2 regions of the Telluria sp. ZB2R32 genome follow, and region 1 is predicted to be linked to the other one. Evidence: predicted binding sites of a transcription regulator. Region 1 holds the regulator's gene; the other holds the start of a gene.
The links. Region 1 encodes FliA, which starts transcription of late flagellar genes. Its sites were predicted from a motif close to CTAAAGTTTNNNNNNNNNNNGCCGNTA; they were not measured.

Region 1 (7,661 bases):
GTCAATACGCGCTAGCATGAAAGGAATATGAAATCCAGCGGCGCACAAACAAACTGCAACATTGTTACTTTTTCGCAAACGGATGCCACACACGATCCGAATTGCATTGCTGTCAGCTCATGAATTCGCCAGTATGGGGGTGGGTTTTCTCTGATCGACGTCAGATCTCATGCGAAAAACCCATCAAAAGAATGGCCGAACAATCGGCCACGACAAACAACATACGGAGAAGTTACACATGAGCTCGAACAGCATCTGGAAGTCGGCATTCGGTATCGCAGCCCTGACCCTCGCCGCCGCCGCGCAGGCAGGGTCGAACGGCGTGAAGGTGGACGTGGCCCTGGACAAGGCGGCGCTCGGCCCGAGCGACGACGTGTACGTGAAGGTCACCATCACCAACACCTCGGCCACCCCGCAGTATGTGCTCAAGGCGCGCACGCCGTTCGAGGGCCTGTCGGCGCCGCTGTTCGAGGTCACCCGCGACGGCGCGCCGGTCGCCTATACCGGCGCCCTGATCAAGCGCGCCAAGCCGACCCAGGCCGACTATTACCTGCTCAAGCCGGGCGCCTCGCACACGACCAGGGTCGAGCTGTCGTCGCTGTACGACATGAGCGTCAGCGGCGACTATGCGATTGCCTACCGCACCGCCTCTCCGGACCTGTTCCTGGCCAACGACAAGGGCGCCACCGCGGCCCGTGCCGTAGCGGACAAGGCAGCCGCCCGCGACATCGGCGAACTGCAGTCGCAAGCGGCGCAGGTGTACATCGAAGGCCGCCTGCCGCGCGGCGCCGAGTCGCCCATCATGCAGGCGCTCAAGCAAGGTAATGCCGGCGGCGGCATGGCGACCACGCAAGGCCTGAGCTATGCGTCGTGCACCGCCTCGCAGCAGAGCACGATCGCCTCGGCCATCGCAGCCGCCAAAACGATGAGCAATAGCTCGGTCACCTACATGGCGAAGACGAGCATGGGTCCGCGCTATACGAAATGGTTCGGCACCGTGAACTCGTCGCGCGTGGCGACCGTCAAGGCGAATTACGGCAAGATCAAGAACGCCTTCGATAACCAGAACGTGGTGGTCGACTGCAGCTGCAAGGACAGCTACTACGCCTACGTGTACCCGACCCAGCCGTACCGCATCTACGTGTGCAACGCGTTCTGGACGGCGCCGATGAGCGGCACCGATTCGAAGGGCGGCACCCTGGTGCATGAGATGAGCCACTTCGACATCATCGCCAACACCGACGACAACGTGTACGGCCAGAGCGGCGCCGCCAGCCTGGCGATCAGCAATCCGGCCGCGGCAGTGAAGAACGCCGATAACCACGAGTACTTTGCCGAAAATACGCCGGCGCTGAACTAACACGGCAGGCCAAAGGTCCCGGCACGCCGGGACCTTTTTATTTCAGGGTGGCGATAAAGGAGACGGGCCGCGCGGGAAATTCCAGCGGCTTGTCGAGCTGTTTCACGTCCGCCAGCACCAGACCGTTGTAGCCGATGTTGTAGTTGTGGCGGCCCTTGGCGAAGGCATAGGCGTTGGTAATGTCGATCGTATTCGTCAGCATCTTGCCGGGTGCCAGCGGCTGGTAATCGGCGGCGGTGAGCGCGGCGCGCTTGACCATCTTGCCGGTGTAGGCGATCGGTTTGCCGCCGGCGTCGCGCAAGTCGAAGCGCGCGCCCGTGAGTTCGCTTCCCGCCGCCAGCTCGCGCGGCAGCCAGACCGTGGTCTTGCCCTGGTTGGTGAACGTCATTTCCACCAGCACCTTGCCCGGTGGCGTTTTGAGGTCCATGCTGTGTTTCACGCTCACGGTCGGTTCTCCGGCAGCGCCCGCAAGCGCGGGCAGGAGGCTCGCCGCGCCCAAGGCGGCCAGCAGGATGATTCTGCGCTGCATACTTAGCTCCATATGGTTGTGTCGCTCATTGTGCGGGCGCAGGCCGAAAAAACCAAGAGTGACGGCCGCATCGTCACGGATGAAACAATATTTCATCCATGCGGTCAAAATGAAATTTTATTTCGCCCCATCCGGCACGGTGGCCAGAATGGTCACCGTCACCCGGCGGTTACGTGCCCTGCCCGCCTCATCCGTATTCGGCGCCACCGGCTGGTTCGCCGCATGCCCGACCGCCGTCAGGCGCCCCGCTGCCACGCCGCTGTCGATGAACAGGCGCACCACGCTGCTGGCGCGCACGGTCGATAATTCCCAGTTCGACGGATATAGCGGATTGGCAATCGGCAGGTTGTCGGTATGCCCTTCGACTTCGATCGCATACGGCTCGCCGCGCAGCAAGGTGGCGACCGAGCCGAGGGTGGCGCGCGCCTCGCCGCCGAGCGCGGCCTGCCCTTCCTCGAACAGGACTTTCGCATTGATCTCGACCGTCACTCCGCGCCCGGTCTGGCTCACGCGCACCTGCCCGTTCTGGACCAGCGGCGCCAGCGAGGCGCTCAGGTCGCGCGCCAGGGTATTTAACCGTTCGCGCTCGCGCCGCGCCGCGTCCGCGCGCTTGCGTGCGATCAGGTTCGTCAGGGGAAGTTGCTCGACGGTCGAGCTGGCCTGCGGCGTGTCCGGGCGTCCGCCAAAGGCGTCGCCCAGCGCATCCGATAGCGTCTTGTACTTGCCGGTGTTGACCACCGAAATCGCGTACATGACCACAAAAAAGGCAAACAGCAGCGTGATGAAGTCGGCGTAGGAGATCAGCCAGCGCTCGTGGCTGTCGCGGTCTTCCGCTTCGTCATAACGCTTTCTCGCCATCTCAGCGTTTCACCAGCAGGCTGGCGACGCGCTCCTCGACCACGCGCGCATGGTTGCCGCTGGCGATGTCGTGGAACACTTCGATCAGGATGTCGTATTGCGCGACCTGGTCGGCAACGATGGCTTTCAGCTTGTTCGCAACCGGCAGGAAGAACAGGTTGGCCAGCCCGACCCCGTACACGGTCGAGACAAAGGCCACGGCAATGCCGGAACCCAGGCGCGACGGATCGGACAGGTTTTCCATCACGTGGATCAGGCCGAGTACAGCGCCCAGGATGCCGATCGTCGGCGCATAGCCGGCGGCCGACTCCCACACGCGCGCGGCCTGGCGCTCGGCGAATTCGAAGGCGGTCACTTCCATCTCGAGCAGCCCGCGGATTTTCTCGGGCGCGATGCCGTCGACCACCAGGCGCAAGCCCTTCTGCACGAACAGGTCCTTGTTTCCCATGTACTGCTCGAGCGCGAGCAAGCCGTCGCGGCGCGCGGTATGGCTCCACAGTGCAATCTCGCGCGACAGCGGCTGGCGCCGGTTTTTGGGCGGGAAAAATACCCAGCGCAGCATGCGCATGCCGCGTGTAAACGTGCGCGCTTCGGATTGCAGCAGCACGGCGCCGAAAGTGCCGACCACGACGATGGCGAATGCCGCCGGCTGGATCAGGGAAGCGAAACGGCCGCCGTCGAGCGTGTGTCCGACCAGCAGACCGGCCAGGGCCAGGGCCAGGCCGATCAGGCTGGCGAAGTCCACAGTTTTTCCTTGAGCGAAGCACGCATGCGCGCCACGGCTTGCGTATGCAGTTGCGACACGCGCGATTCGGACACGCCAAGCACGGCGCCGATTTCCTTCAGGTTCAGCTCTTCTTCGTAATACAGGCCCATCAGGATCTTCTCGCGCGGCGGCAAGGCGTCGATGGCGGCGATCACGGCCGAGCGGAAGTCGGTGTCGAGCAGCGCGCGCAGCGGGTCGTCTTCATCCACCGCATAGCGGTCGAGGAAGCTGTCGTTGCCGTCTTCGTCGTGGAAATCTTCGTAGTACACCAGTTGGTGGCCGCCGCCTTCGAACAGCATTTCCTGGTACTCGGCCAGCGGCACGTCGAGCGACTTCGCCACTTCGAGCTCGCTGGGCGGACGCCCCAGTTGCTGCTGCAGCTTGGTCATCGCCGTCTCGACCTTCTTCATGGTCGAGCGCGTGCTGCGCGGCATCCAGTCGTTGCTGCGCAGCTCGTCGACCATGGCCCCGCGGATGCGCAGCACGGCATAGGTCTCGAACTGGGCGCCGTGGTTGTCTTCGTAGCGGTTGATGGCATCGAGCAGGCCCATCATGCCGGCCTGGATCAGGTCGTCCACCTCGACCGACGGCGGCAGCTTCGCTTTCATCTGATGGGCGAGGCGCTTCACGAGCGGGGCGTGCTCGGTGAGCAGGTGGTTCTTGTCGGCTTTTCCTTTGACGGTATACATGCTTGTTCTTTTTTCTCAGGAACCAAAATGCGCGCCGCCGCGCGTCATGCCGGACAGTGCAAAACGCCCGGCCAGCTGGCGAAAGGCCACCGAGGCCCCGGCCAGCGGAAAGGCATCGACCACCGAACGTCCAAGACGCGCGGCGCGGTGCAGGTATTCGTCCGCCGGCACCGAGCCCATCGAACTCAACGTTACTGCAAGGTAACGGCTTGCTGCCGCCGACATATTATCGTAAACCACTTTCGCCTCTGCCTCGCTTGCGCCCGTGACCAGCACGCCGAACGGACGGCGGCCCAGCGCCTGCGCCAGGCGTTTAATGAGGCCATAGGCGTTGGTGATCGAGGTGGCGCCGGTCGAGACCTGGACCACGATTTCGGAATCGGCCAGCAGCGGCACCGCAAAGCCGCCGTCGCCATCGACTTCGCCATCGACGATGACGATGCCGCCCTGCTTTTTCACCAGCACGTCGAAGGCCTTGGACAGGCGGCGCGCTTCGTCGGCATCCACCGCCGCCTGGCCGTCGCGCGCCAGCAGCGCCACATTGAAACCCTGGGGCGCGGTCTGCACCACCTGGTTCAGCGCGCATTCCTGGCGCGCCACCTGCAGCAGGCTGGCGTGGCGTTCCATCTCCAGGCGGCGGGCGACGCCATAGTCGCGCCGGCAAGCATCGACGATCAGGACATCGTTGCCGGCCTGGGCCAGCGAGGCGCCCAGGTTGACCAGCATCGCGCCCTTGTCGTCGCTCGGGGTGGCGGATAAAAACGTGACGATGCGTGGCTTGGGGCCGGCCAGCATGCGGCGCAGGCCTTCGGCCTGGTCGAAATCGAAACTAGACAAAGCGCACCTCGCGCAGGCTCTCGTCCTTGTGCACGTTGCCGGTGCCGGCCATCATCAGCGGCAGGTCGGCATCATCCAATTGATTGGCGCCGTCGCGGCGGCTGCGGAAGGCGCGGTCGACCAGCAGCGCGCGGTCGGCCAGGTGCAGGTCTTCCGGCACGCGCTGGCCATTCGAGATGTAATGCAGGTTCAGCTTCTGGCGGATGATCACGTCGAGCACGTTGCCGATCGACGCCGCTTCGTCCATCTTGGTCATGATGCAGCCGTGCAGGCCGCTGCCCTGGTAGGCGCGCACGACTTCGGCCAGGGTTTCGTTGGTCGAGGTGGCGTTCAGGCACAGCAGGCGTTTCACGTCGGCGCCGGCGCCGGCCAGCATGGCCACCTGTTCGGTGACCATCTGGTCGCGCTGCGACATGCCGATGGTGTCGATCAGCACGGTGTGCTTGTTCTTGAGTTCTTTCAGGGCGATGCGCAGGTCGGCTTCATCCTTCACCGAGTGCACCATCACGCCCAGGATCTTGCCGTAGATACGCAGTTGTTCGTGGCCGCCGATACGGTAGGCGTCGGTGGTGATCAGCGCCAGCTTTTCCGGGCCGTGGCGCATCACGCAGCGCGCGGCCAGCTTGGCGGTGGTGGTGGTCTTGCCGACGCCGGTCGGGCCGACCAGGGCGAACACGCCGCCCTTGTCGAGCAGCGTGTCTTCGTCGGCCATCGTGGTCAGGTTGCGCGCCAGCACGGTCTTGATCCAGCGCATCGCCTCGGCGGCATCCTTGTTCGCCGGCATCTTGTCGATCAGGTAGCGCGACAGCGACGCCGAGAAACCGGCGGCCAGCATTTCGCGCAGCACGACCGCCTTTTGCGGCTCGCGCGCTTGCGTGCCGCCCCAGGACAGCTCGGCCAGTTGCGATTCCATCATGCCGCGCATGGCGCGCAGTTCGCTCATCATGCCGCTCATCTCTTGCGCAGCCGATTCCTTGGCCTGGGAGATCGCGGCCGACATCATCGCGGTCATGGCGGCCATGTCGAAGGCCGGCTCCGGCTGCGGGGCGCGGCGGTTGGCGTAGCTGTGTTCGGCTGCGAATTCCGGCTCGGGTTGCGGCGCGCGGCGGCTCGCAAACATCGGCTCAGGGGCGAATTCCGGCTCAGGCTGCGGTGCACGACGGCTGGCGTAGATCTGTTCCGGCGTGGCGGCGGGCGCGGCGGCGCGACGGTTGACGAAGGCCGGCGCTTCCGGCTCGAAGGCGTTCAGGTCCAGGCGCGGCTGCGGCTGGGCCATGGCGGAATCCGGCGCCGGGGCGGCCAGGGAAGCGACGTCGTCGTTGTCGAGCGCCAGGATTTCGACGACGCCGTCGACGGGACGGTTCGAGAGGATGACGGCATCAGGGCCGAGCGCATCGCGCACCTTGCGCAAGGCTTCCCGGGATGTTGCCGCTGTAAATTTCTTCACATTCATCTTATTCTCCGCACTGCGCTATTCGATGGTGACCGGCGCGCACGAGGCCGGTCTATGGGATAGATTATTGACGATGCCGCAGAGCAAGCATCGGCGGAAAAGGATGGGGAAAGTGCGTTAATTCGATTTAGATGCGATCGGCACCCCCGCCTGCCTAGGCAAACGTCTCGACCAGGTGCAAGGGCTGCGCATGCGCATCCTTGTCCGCCAGCCGCGGTGCGAACCCGATCGGCCACACGATGCCCACGGCCGGATCGTTCCATTGCAGGATCCGCTCGAACTGCGGATGCCAGTAATCGGTCGTCTTGTACAGGCACTGTGCGCGCGCGCCGAGGACCGCGAACCCGTGCGCAAAGCCCGGCGGTATCCACATCTGGCGGCGATTCTCGGCACTCAACACCTCACCCACCCAGCGCCCGAACGTCGGCGAAGAGCGCCGCAAATCGACGGCGACATCGAACACGGCGCCTTCGATCACGCGAATCAGCTTACCCTGCGGACGCTCGACCTGGTAATGCATGCCGCGCAGGACGCCTTCTTGCGACAGGCTGTGATTGTCCTGCACGAACGGCGTGTCGATGCCGGTGGCGGCGGCGAAGTCCTGCGCGTTGAAGCTCTCGAGGAAGAAGCCGCGGCTGTCCTCGAAAGCCTGGGGAACGATCACCAGCACGTCCGAAATGGCGGTCGGGGTAACGCTCAGCCGCATACATGCCTCGTTTCGGTTAGCGAAGAGGTAATGGCGTAGTCGCCGTTCAGCGGCATCATGGTTCGCTTTCGAATATCTGTTGCAGTACCTGCATGACGCCCTCCTCCCACGGCGGCAGGCGCAGTCCGAAGGTCGAACGAAAGAGCGTGGTATCGAGGCGCGAATTGCGTGGGCGCCGTGCCGGCGTCGGATAGGCATCCGTTCCGATCGCCCGGATCGCATCCGGGCCTGCCTTCAAGGATTGTCCCGCGGCCTCGGCCGCGCGCAGCACGAAGCGCGCATAGTCATACCAGGTGGTGCTGCCGGCCGCGGCGACATGATACGTGCCGAACGCCATTGCCGGCGCCTGGCGGTAGTGCCGCAGCAGGTCGGCGCAGATGTCCGCCAGCAGCGCGGCCGACGTGGGTGCGCCGTACTGGTCGGCCACGATCGCGAACGCGGCGCGCTCCCTGGCCAGGCGCAG
Region 2 (7,661 bases), 750 kb from region 1:
GCGCAGACACCTTTACGGTGTTCCAAGCACACAACACCACTCGGGAATTTAAAAAAAAGCAATTTTTGTTGCAAAAAACGTTTTATTTATTGTAATATGTAAATGAACGTATCTTTTTAGAAATACAACATTCTTGGGGAATTCCATGAAACTGAACAAATTCGGCAGCATTGCAGGAAGCATCGCACTCGTCGCGGCACACGGCCTGGCTGTTGCCGGACCAATTTCGTATTCGGAAAAGACCTGCACGGCTGGCGGCACGACTACCAGCGTGATTCACTGCGCAGCAAATGCCGGCGGTACCAGCTACGGCGCCACCGTCACGGCCTGGTCGGCGCAAAACACCGGCACGTTCAAGAGCGCAACGATGACCTACTATGCCGGTTCCGGTATCGGCATCACCAGCAAGAACGAATCGCTCTCCAATCCGCAGCATGCGATGGACAACAACGGCGCCACCGAGGCGATCCTGGTGAATTTCGGTTCGGCCAACTTCGCCCTGGACCAGGTCTCGATCGGCTGGCGTAGCGGCGATGCCGACGTCAGCATCCTGCGCTACACGGGCGACAGCGCACCATTGCTCACCAATAGCATGATGTCGGACCTGAAGAGTACGGAAGGCTGGGAGTGGATGGGCGACTTTTCGACCCTGACGCCGAGCACTGCGCTCAGCTTCAACAATACCGGCGAAGTCAAGACGGCGTCGTGGTGGCTGATCAGTGCCTACAACACGGCCTATTCGGGCCAGCCGAGCAGCCTCGGCTTTGGCAACGGCAACGATTACTTCAAGCTGTCCGGCTTCGGCGGCAGCATCGTGACGCCTCCGCCTCCGCCACCACCGGCCGACGTGCCGGAACCAGGCACCTTCGCCCTGGTCGGCATTGCCCTGCTGGGTTTCGCGGCTGCACGCCGCAAGTCGCAAGCCATGTAAGCAGATGGCGGGGCAGTTACTTGCCCTGCATCGAACCTGCAACAAACGACAGGCCGCCGCCCCGCACAGGGCGCCGGCCTGTGTTTCATTTGGGCGGCTCGACCGTATATCCCTTGGCCTGCAGCGTGGCGATTACCCCTTTCGGGTCCAGGATTTCCTTGATGTGCACGGCCGTGAACGTGCTCGCGTTGGTCGCCAGCGCCTTTTCCGCGGCGGCCACCCAGGCGGCCAGCGAACGTTCGTTCAGCGTCTGCAGCTCAGGCTGGTTCTTTGCCAGCGAACTGCTCAGCACGGCCTGCTGGCAGGCGGCCCGTTCGCCGTAATCGAGTTTGCGGATGTCCTCGTAGTCACCGACCGCCCAGGCGTTCGCGCGGGCACGCATCGCGACGAGATCGCGGTCGAGCCGGTCAATGGTCTTGGCAAGGCAAGGAATGTCGTCCATGGCCGACTTCTTGAAGTCGCGCACGGCCTTGCCCGGTTCCTTGACCTCGACCCGCAGCGTAGGATCAGTGACCTTGAGCTTGTGCTTCCCGACGAGTTTGTCGATGGTTTTGCCGATCTCGCTGCTGCTCGTGAGGCCTGCCTGCTTGAGTGCGCGGTTCGACAATTCGGCCGCGACGAAGGAGGGACGCTCGCGCTCGATACCGCTGTCGTTGCCAAAATAAACCTCCTTCAGCGGACGCCAACGCGCATACACCTCCGGCGGCAGCAAGTCCTTCAGTTCCGCGCCGTCCGGATTCTTTTTGACGCCAATCAGGAAAGGCAAGGCCGTCACGGCGCCCCAGCCGACGCTGACGCTTGCTCCCGGCGGCTTCAGGTATTCCTGCGACTGGGCAATTGCCTTTTCGACGCCGCGTGAATGCCATTCCATCCCGGCCGGCAAAGGAGAATAGGTGCCGAACACCCACATCACATGGTCATCCTTCGAGACCTTCCACACGCCCGGGCCGGGGCGGCTGCCAGAGACGAGCACCTGTTGGGGAACCGGTTCGCCACTTTCCGTCGTGGGTTCAGTGGCAGCAGTGGCTGCGGAAGGCGCAGGGGCGGGAGCAGCGGGCTCGGCTGCGGTCTGCGCCAGGACGGGCAGGCTCAGGAAACACAGGCTCAGTGCGGTGACGACACGTTTCAACAGCATGGTTACATCCTTCGGTAGTTAGCTGGAGGACATTGTGTTGTCATCTAGCGATATAAGCAAGAAACAAGATGTTACAAGAGCCATATGTATATTGAATATCACGAATACTCACTCATCTGGATACGCGCATAAATATTTCCCTGAACCATCAAGATCCGGGGCAGGCGGTCGTTATCCAGATGATCGCGCGCCGATGCGCGCATGCACTCATTATGGATCCGTCATGAAATTCGCCGCCATCTTCGTCTTTGCCGCCGCCTCGCTGCTGTCCGCCTGCGGCAGCATGCGCACTTCCTCCCCGCCGGCCGCGCTCGCGCAGCCGGCGATCGTGACCCTGCACGCCACCGGTTATGGCGCCGTCAACATGGCTTCCTGCAATGGCGAATGCGAGCGCGTTTCGCCGGCCCAGCGCAAGCTGCTGGCCATGCGCGCGGCGCGCCTGGATGCCTACCGTTCGATGGCCGAACAGGTCTATGGCTTGCGCATCGAAGGCGGCAGCACGGTTGCCTCGCTGGCGCTCAAGGACGACAGTTTCAAGGTGTATATTGACGCCTTCATCCGTGGCGCGCGCGTGACCAACGTCGCCCAGCGCGACGACGGCACCTACGAAACGACCGTGGAGATGGATTTCGACACCAATGCGGCGCGCATCCCAGTTCCAGCTCGCGACCCTGCCCCACACGCCGCCCCGGCAGTGGCGAAGAACGCCCGCACCATGGTGGGCAACGCCGGCCCTGGCGCTGCCTACGGCGCGTCGTTCTACCATGCCCAGTAAGCTGCGGCTTCTCGGTAGCGCCCTCCTGGCGCTGCTGCTTCACTTTCCGTTATTTGCCGCCGCCGCGCCGGCCGAAGCCGAAGGCGTCGCCGCGATCGCCGAAGGTGGCCTTGCGCGTGCGCGCCAGGGCGCCATCCGCGACGCCCTCGAACAATTGGGCCTGCGCAGCGGCGCCCGCGTCGACGTTGCCGCCGGCGCGTCCACGCGCGGCAAGGCGTTCGAGAGCAGCCGCGTGCAACCGGCCGCCGACTTCGAGCGCTACACGGTGCTGCGCGAATGGCAGACTGGCCAGCTGCTGCACGTGCGCATCGCAGTGAAGGAAGAAGAGGCGCGCCCGCGCGGCGGCGCCACGCTGGCCTATAAAAAGAAAATCGTCGTCACGCCCTTCCGCGTGCGCCGCTCGCCGCAACTGGACGACGTCGACGACATCGCCGTTCGGCTACCGCAGGAATTGCTGCGCCGGATGGGCGCGAGCAGCAAATTCCTCGGCAAGGAAAGCCCCTACGTGATTTCTCCCGGCGTGGACGGCCCGAGCACCGACACGGCGGCCGTGCGCCGCCTGGCATCGATGTACGACGGCCAGTTCGTGATCTCGGGCGAAATCGTCGACGCCGGCAATTACGAGCAGCCGGCCTATTACGGCCTGATCAAGAAGGATGCGCGCCGCATCGAGATCGCCTTGTACGTGCACGACGGCTTGAGTGGAGCGTTGGTCGCGCGGCGCAATGTGCTGGTCGAGCAGGTCGGCGCGCGCCGCGTCGGGCGCGATAAACCGTTTGGCAGTGCCAGCTTTGCCGCCACGCCATTCGGCGGCGCGATCCTGCGCGCGCTCGACGAAGGCATCGCCGCCGTCTCCACCGATATCGCCGCGTTGCCGTTCATGGCGAAGGTGGTGCAGGTGCAGGGCGAGCGCATCTTCATCGATGCCGGCAGCACCTCGTCGCTGGCGCCGGGCGACCAGCTGGTGATCTACCGCGCCGACCCGCGCCAGCAGGTGTACGGGGCCGACCCGCTGGTGCCGCTCGGCGCCGTCGAGACGCCGGTCGGGACCTTGTCGGTGGTGCAGGTGCAGCCGGGGTTTGCGATCGGGACGGTGACGCCGCCGGGCGCCGCGAAGCAGGTCAGCGCCGGGGATCTGGTGCGTTTCGATGTGGCGGTGATGCCGGCAAAATGATGGTTGTGTAGGGCGGGCTCTCGAGCCCACGCGGTGCGGCGTGTGCAAATCGAAATGCATTTCGACCGGCACATGCTGTACCGCGTGGGCACAAGTGCCATTCGTGGCCCGGCCCACCCTACGCGGGGCGCTCCAGCAATGACTGCGCCAACTTGAACCCGTCGACCATTACCTTGAACGCCTGGTGCTTGGTCTCTTCGTCCGGCACGCGCAGGATGTAGGACGGGTGATAGACGGTGACGACCCAGTGTTCCCCATGGCGGATCGCCTTGCCGAGCGACTCGCCCAGTTTCGCGCTGCCGCTCCCCAACACCGATTTCAGGGCGGTCGCGCCCAGCGCCACGATCACCTTCGGCTTGACTGCCGCCAGCTCCTTGTCGAGCCAGTAGTGGCAAGCCTCGACCTCGCGCTGCGCCGGGGTTTTATGCAGGCGCCGCTTGCCGCGCGGCTCCCATTTGAAATGTTTGACGGCGTTGGTGAGATAGATCTCGCGCCGGTCCAGGCCGGCGCTCTCGAACACGCGGTCGAGCAGCTTGCCGGCCGGTCCAATAAAGGCTTTGCCGGCCAGGTCTTCCTGGTCGCCCGGCTGTTCGCCCACCAGCATGATCTGCGCCCGCTTCGGCCCTTCCCCACCGACGGCTTGCGTCGCGAACTGCCACAGTTCGCAGCGGCGGCATTCGTCGAGTTTCGACGGTTGCTGGCGTTCGGGTTGGGCGTCGGCGGGCGCGATCGCGATCGTGCGCCCGCTTTGCCGGCCCACCGCCTGGGCCTGGCCGGTGCTGCGCGCGCCCAGTTCGGCATTGCTGACCATTTGCGGGACGATCGCGCCTTCAGGCAGATTCTTCCAGAAGCGCGACGGGATATGGCTTTGCATCAGCTGAGCGTTGACACGCGCCGGGTTAAAAATGCTGCGGTAATAGGTGAGCCAGAGGGCTTCGCCGGCGTCGTCGAGGTCGGCCGCGCTCGACATCAGCGGGCCGGTATGGTGCAGGGTGGCGCCGTCCCACATGACGCTGGCCTCGGGCGTGCCGATCATCCAGGTGACGCCGCCCATGCGGTTCCTGAAATGCTCGGCAACCTGCGGCAGCACGTCGTGGCGCGGCTCGAACCAGGCGGCGAACTGCGGCGGGCCGGCGTCGAGCGGACGCTCGCGGAATCGGATATAGGCATGCATGTCGTGCTCCTCGCGGCGCACCGCCTTGACCATCGCGTGCAATTTGCCGCCGTCGGCATCGGCCGGCGACTGCACGTCGTGCTCGCCGTGCTGCCAGCGCCAGATCACCCGGTACAGGAAGGCCCAACGGTCGGGCACGCGGCAGCAGGCGGCCGATTGCAGCATGTCCATCAGCGCGCGCGGTATTCGAAGTAAATGCGGGGGTGCAGGTTTTACGTGCTTTAACTCGCTAGGCCCATTATCCGCAGGAGAAGCAGAGTCCGGCGCACCCGAGAACAGGTCGGTGGCGACGGCGCCCGCCTCGTTCCAGGTCACCCGTTCCGGCGCCACGTCATGCATCAACAGGTCGCGCGCGGCAGTACGCCATTCGGGAAAGCCGGACACCACCAGCGGCTGGCCGGCAATCACGCGGGCCGCCGCGTTCATGCCGCCTTCAACTCCGGCCACAGGTTCATCTGCTCCTGCGGCGCGCCCAGGTGGCGCCGCAGCAGGTCGGAACTGGCCAGGCCCTGCGCCGGCTTGTAGTCGGCGGTGACGACGAAGGGCGCGATTTTCTTCATGCTGCAGCGCAGGCGCGACAAATCTTCCCAGCGCACCCGGCGCAGGCGGCGCAGGTCGACGATGCGCTTGGCGTTGCGCAGGCCGATGCCGGGCACGCGCGCGATCATTTCGGCGTCGGCGCGGTTCAGGTCCATCGGGAAGTGGTCGCGGTTGGCCAGCGCCCAGGCCAGTTTCGGGTCGACGTCGAGCGCCAGGTTGCCGGCCGCCGGCATCAGTTCGCCCGCGGTAAAACCATAGCCGCGCAACAGGAAATCGGCCTGGTACAGGCGGTGCTCGCGCAGCAGCGGCGGCGGCGCCAGCGGCACGCTGTCCGGGCTTTGCGGGATCGGGCTGAAGGCCGAGTAATACACGCGCTTGAGTTTATAGCTGCCGTACAGGGTCTCGGCCGTGTTGAGGATGGTCTGGTCGTCGCTGGCGTCGGCGCCGACGATCATCTGCGTGCTCTGGCCGGCCGGGGCAAACGCCGGCGCCTTCGGTTCTTCCGCTTTCTCATCCAACTTGCGCCGGATCGAACCCATCGCCAGCTTGATGGTGTGGACGTTTTTCTCGGGCGCGAGGCGGGTCACGCTGTCGTGGGTCGGCAGCTCGATGTTCACGGATAAGCGGTCGGCGTAGCGGCCGGCTTCGGCGATCAGCAAGGGATCGGCGTCCGGAATCGTCTTGAGGTGGATGTAGCCCTTGAAATTGTGCTCTTCGCGCAGCGTGCGCGCCACGGCGACCAGCTGCTCCATCGTGTAGTCGCTTGACTGGATGATGCCGGAACTGAGGAACAGGCCATCGATGTAGTTGCGCAGGTAGAAATCGTGGGTCAATTTCACGACTTCGGCCACCGAAAAGCGTGCACGCGGGACATTCGAGGTACGGCGGTTGACGCAGTACTGGCAGTCGTAGACGCAGAAATTGGTGAGCAGGATTTTCAGCAGCGAGACGCAGCGGCCGTCGGGCGTATAGCTGTGACAGATGCCCATGCCGGTGGTGGCGCCGACGCCACCGTCGTTGCCGTCGGAAGCACGCTTGGGCGCACCGCTGCTGGCGCAGGAGGCATCGTATTTGGCGGCGTCCGCCAGGATTTCGAGCTTGTCGGAAAGTTTCATCGGAATGGAGAAACTGTATGGGTGTACAGTATAAACCAGCCCGGGTATGTACGGCGCGCGGTAAGGGTTGGTGCCGGGACAAAGGCGGGTCGCCGTTGTAGGGTGGACTCCTGAGTCCACGCGTACGTGCCGTGGCACACCGCCAACACAGATGACGATTGCCGACGCATGCGTGACAGAATGAATTTCGATTGTTCAAGCGTGCGTAACGCGTGGGCTCGGGAGCCCACCCTACGAGGTTGTGAAAAAATCGCCATGGCGGCGTTGCGCCGCCTTGCCCTGACGATTTTTTCACAACCTCTACGTTACACGACCGTCACCGGCTCACGGTGAACGTTGTGAGTCGATTTATGATTTACCTCACCGGCTTGCCGTCCTGGTCCAGCACGACCACTTCGCCCCAGCCCAGCGAACGAATGCCCGTTTCCACCTTGCGCAGGTCGCCGATCACCACCCAGACCACGTTCTCCGGCTGCACGAATTTATTCGCCGCCTGGCCCAGCTGTGCGGGCGTCAGCGCCTTCAGGTTGGCCGAGTACCCACTCCAGTAGTTTTCCGGCAGGTTCAGGTTGACGCTGGCCAGGGCCGCCGCTTCCAGCGCGCCCAGGGTTTCGAAGCGGCCGGCCAGGCGCGAGGTCATGTTGCGCATGATGCTCTCGTACTCGGCGCCGACCAGCGGACGCGCGCCGGCCACGCCCTTGACCTCGTTCGCCACTTCGCGCATCGCCTCGACGGTTTTATCCGTCTGCACCGGCGCCATGGTGATGAAACTGCGCTGGCCGCGCACTTCGCTCAAACGTGCATTGGTACCGTAGCT

Region 2: AC56LG_RS08905 (LPP20 family lipoprotein) is a predicted target of FliA. The motif match lies at 2,214-2,240, and genes of this name have one in related genera.

The regions. Positions count from the first base shown of each region.
Region 1 is NZ_JCASIG010000002.1:116,129-123,789, forward strand. Features, by position in the region: gene AC56LG_RS05530 (M35 family metalloendopeptidase) at 239-1,360, shown strand; gene AC56LG_RS05535 (hypothetical protein) at 1,398-1,889, opposite strand; gene motD (flagellar motor protein MotD) at 2,007-2,747, opposite strand; gene AC56LG_RS05545 (flagellar motor protein) at 2,749-3,492, opposite strand; gene AC56LG_RS05550 (RNA polymerase sigma factor FliA) at 3,474-4,202, opposite strand; gene AC56LG_RS05555 (MinD/ParA family ATP-binding protein) at 4,218-5,039, opposite strand; gene flhF (flagellar biosynthesis GTPase FlhF) at 5,032-6,492, opposite strand; gene rfbC (dTDP-4-dehydrorhamnose 3,5-epimerase) at 6,647-7,198, opposite strand; gene rfbD (dTDP-4-dehydrorhamnose reductase) at 7,254-7,661, opposite strand, start outside.
Region 2 is NZ_JCASIG010000002.1:866,806-874,466, forward strand. Features, by position in the region: gene xdp1 (exosortase-dependent surface protein XDP1) at 146-931, shown strand; gene AC56LG_RS08900 (TraB/GumN family protein) at 1,017-2,060, opposite strand; gene AC56LG_RS08905 (LPP20 family lipoprotein) at 2,290-2,841, shown strand; gene AC56LG_RS08910 (flagella assembly protein FlgT middle domain-containing protein) at 2,831-4,015, shown strand; gene AC56LG_RS08915 (UdgX family uracil-DNA binding protein) at 4,134-5,615, opposite strand; gene AC56LG_RS08920 (putative DNA modification/repair radical SAM protein) at 5,612-6,844, opposite strand; gene AC56LG_RS08925 (M16 family metallopeptidase) at 7,200-7,661, opposite strand, start outside.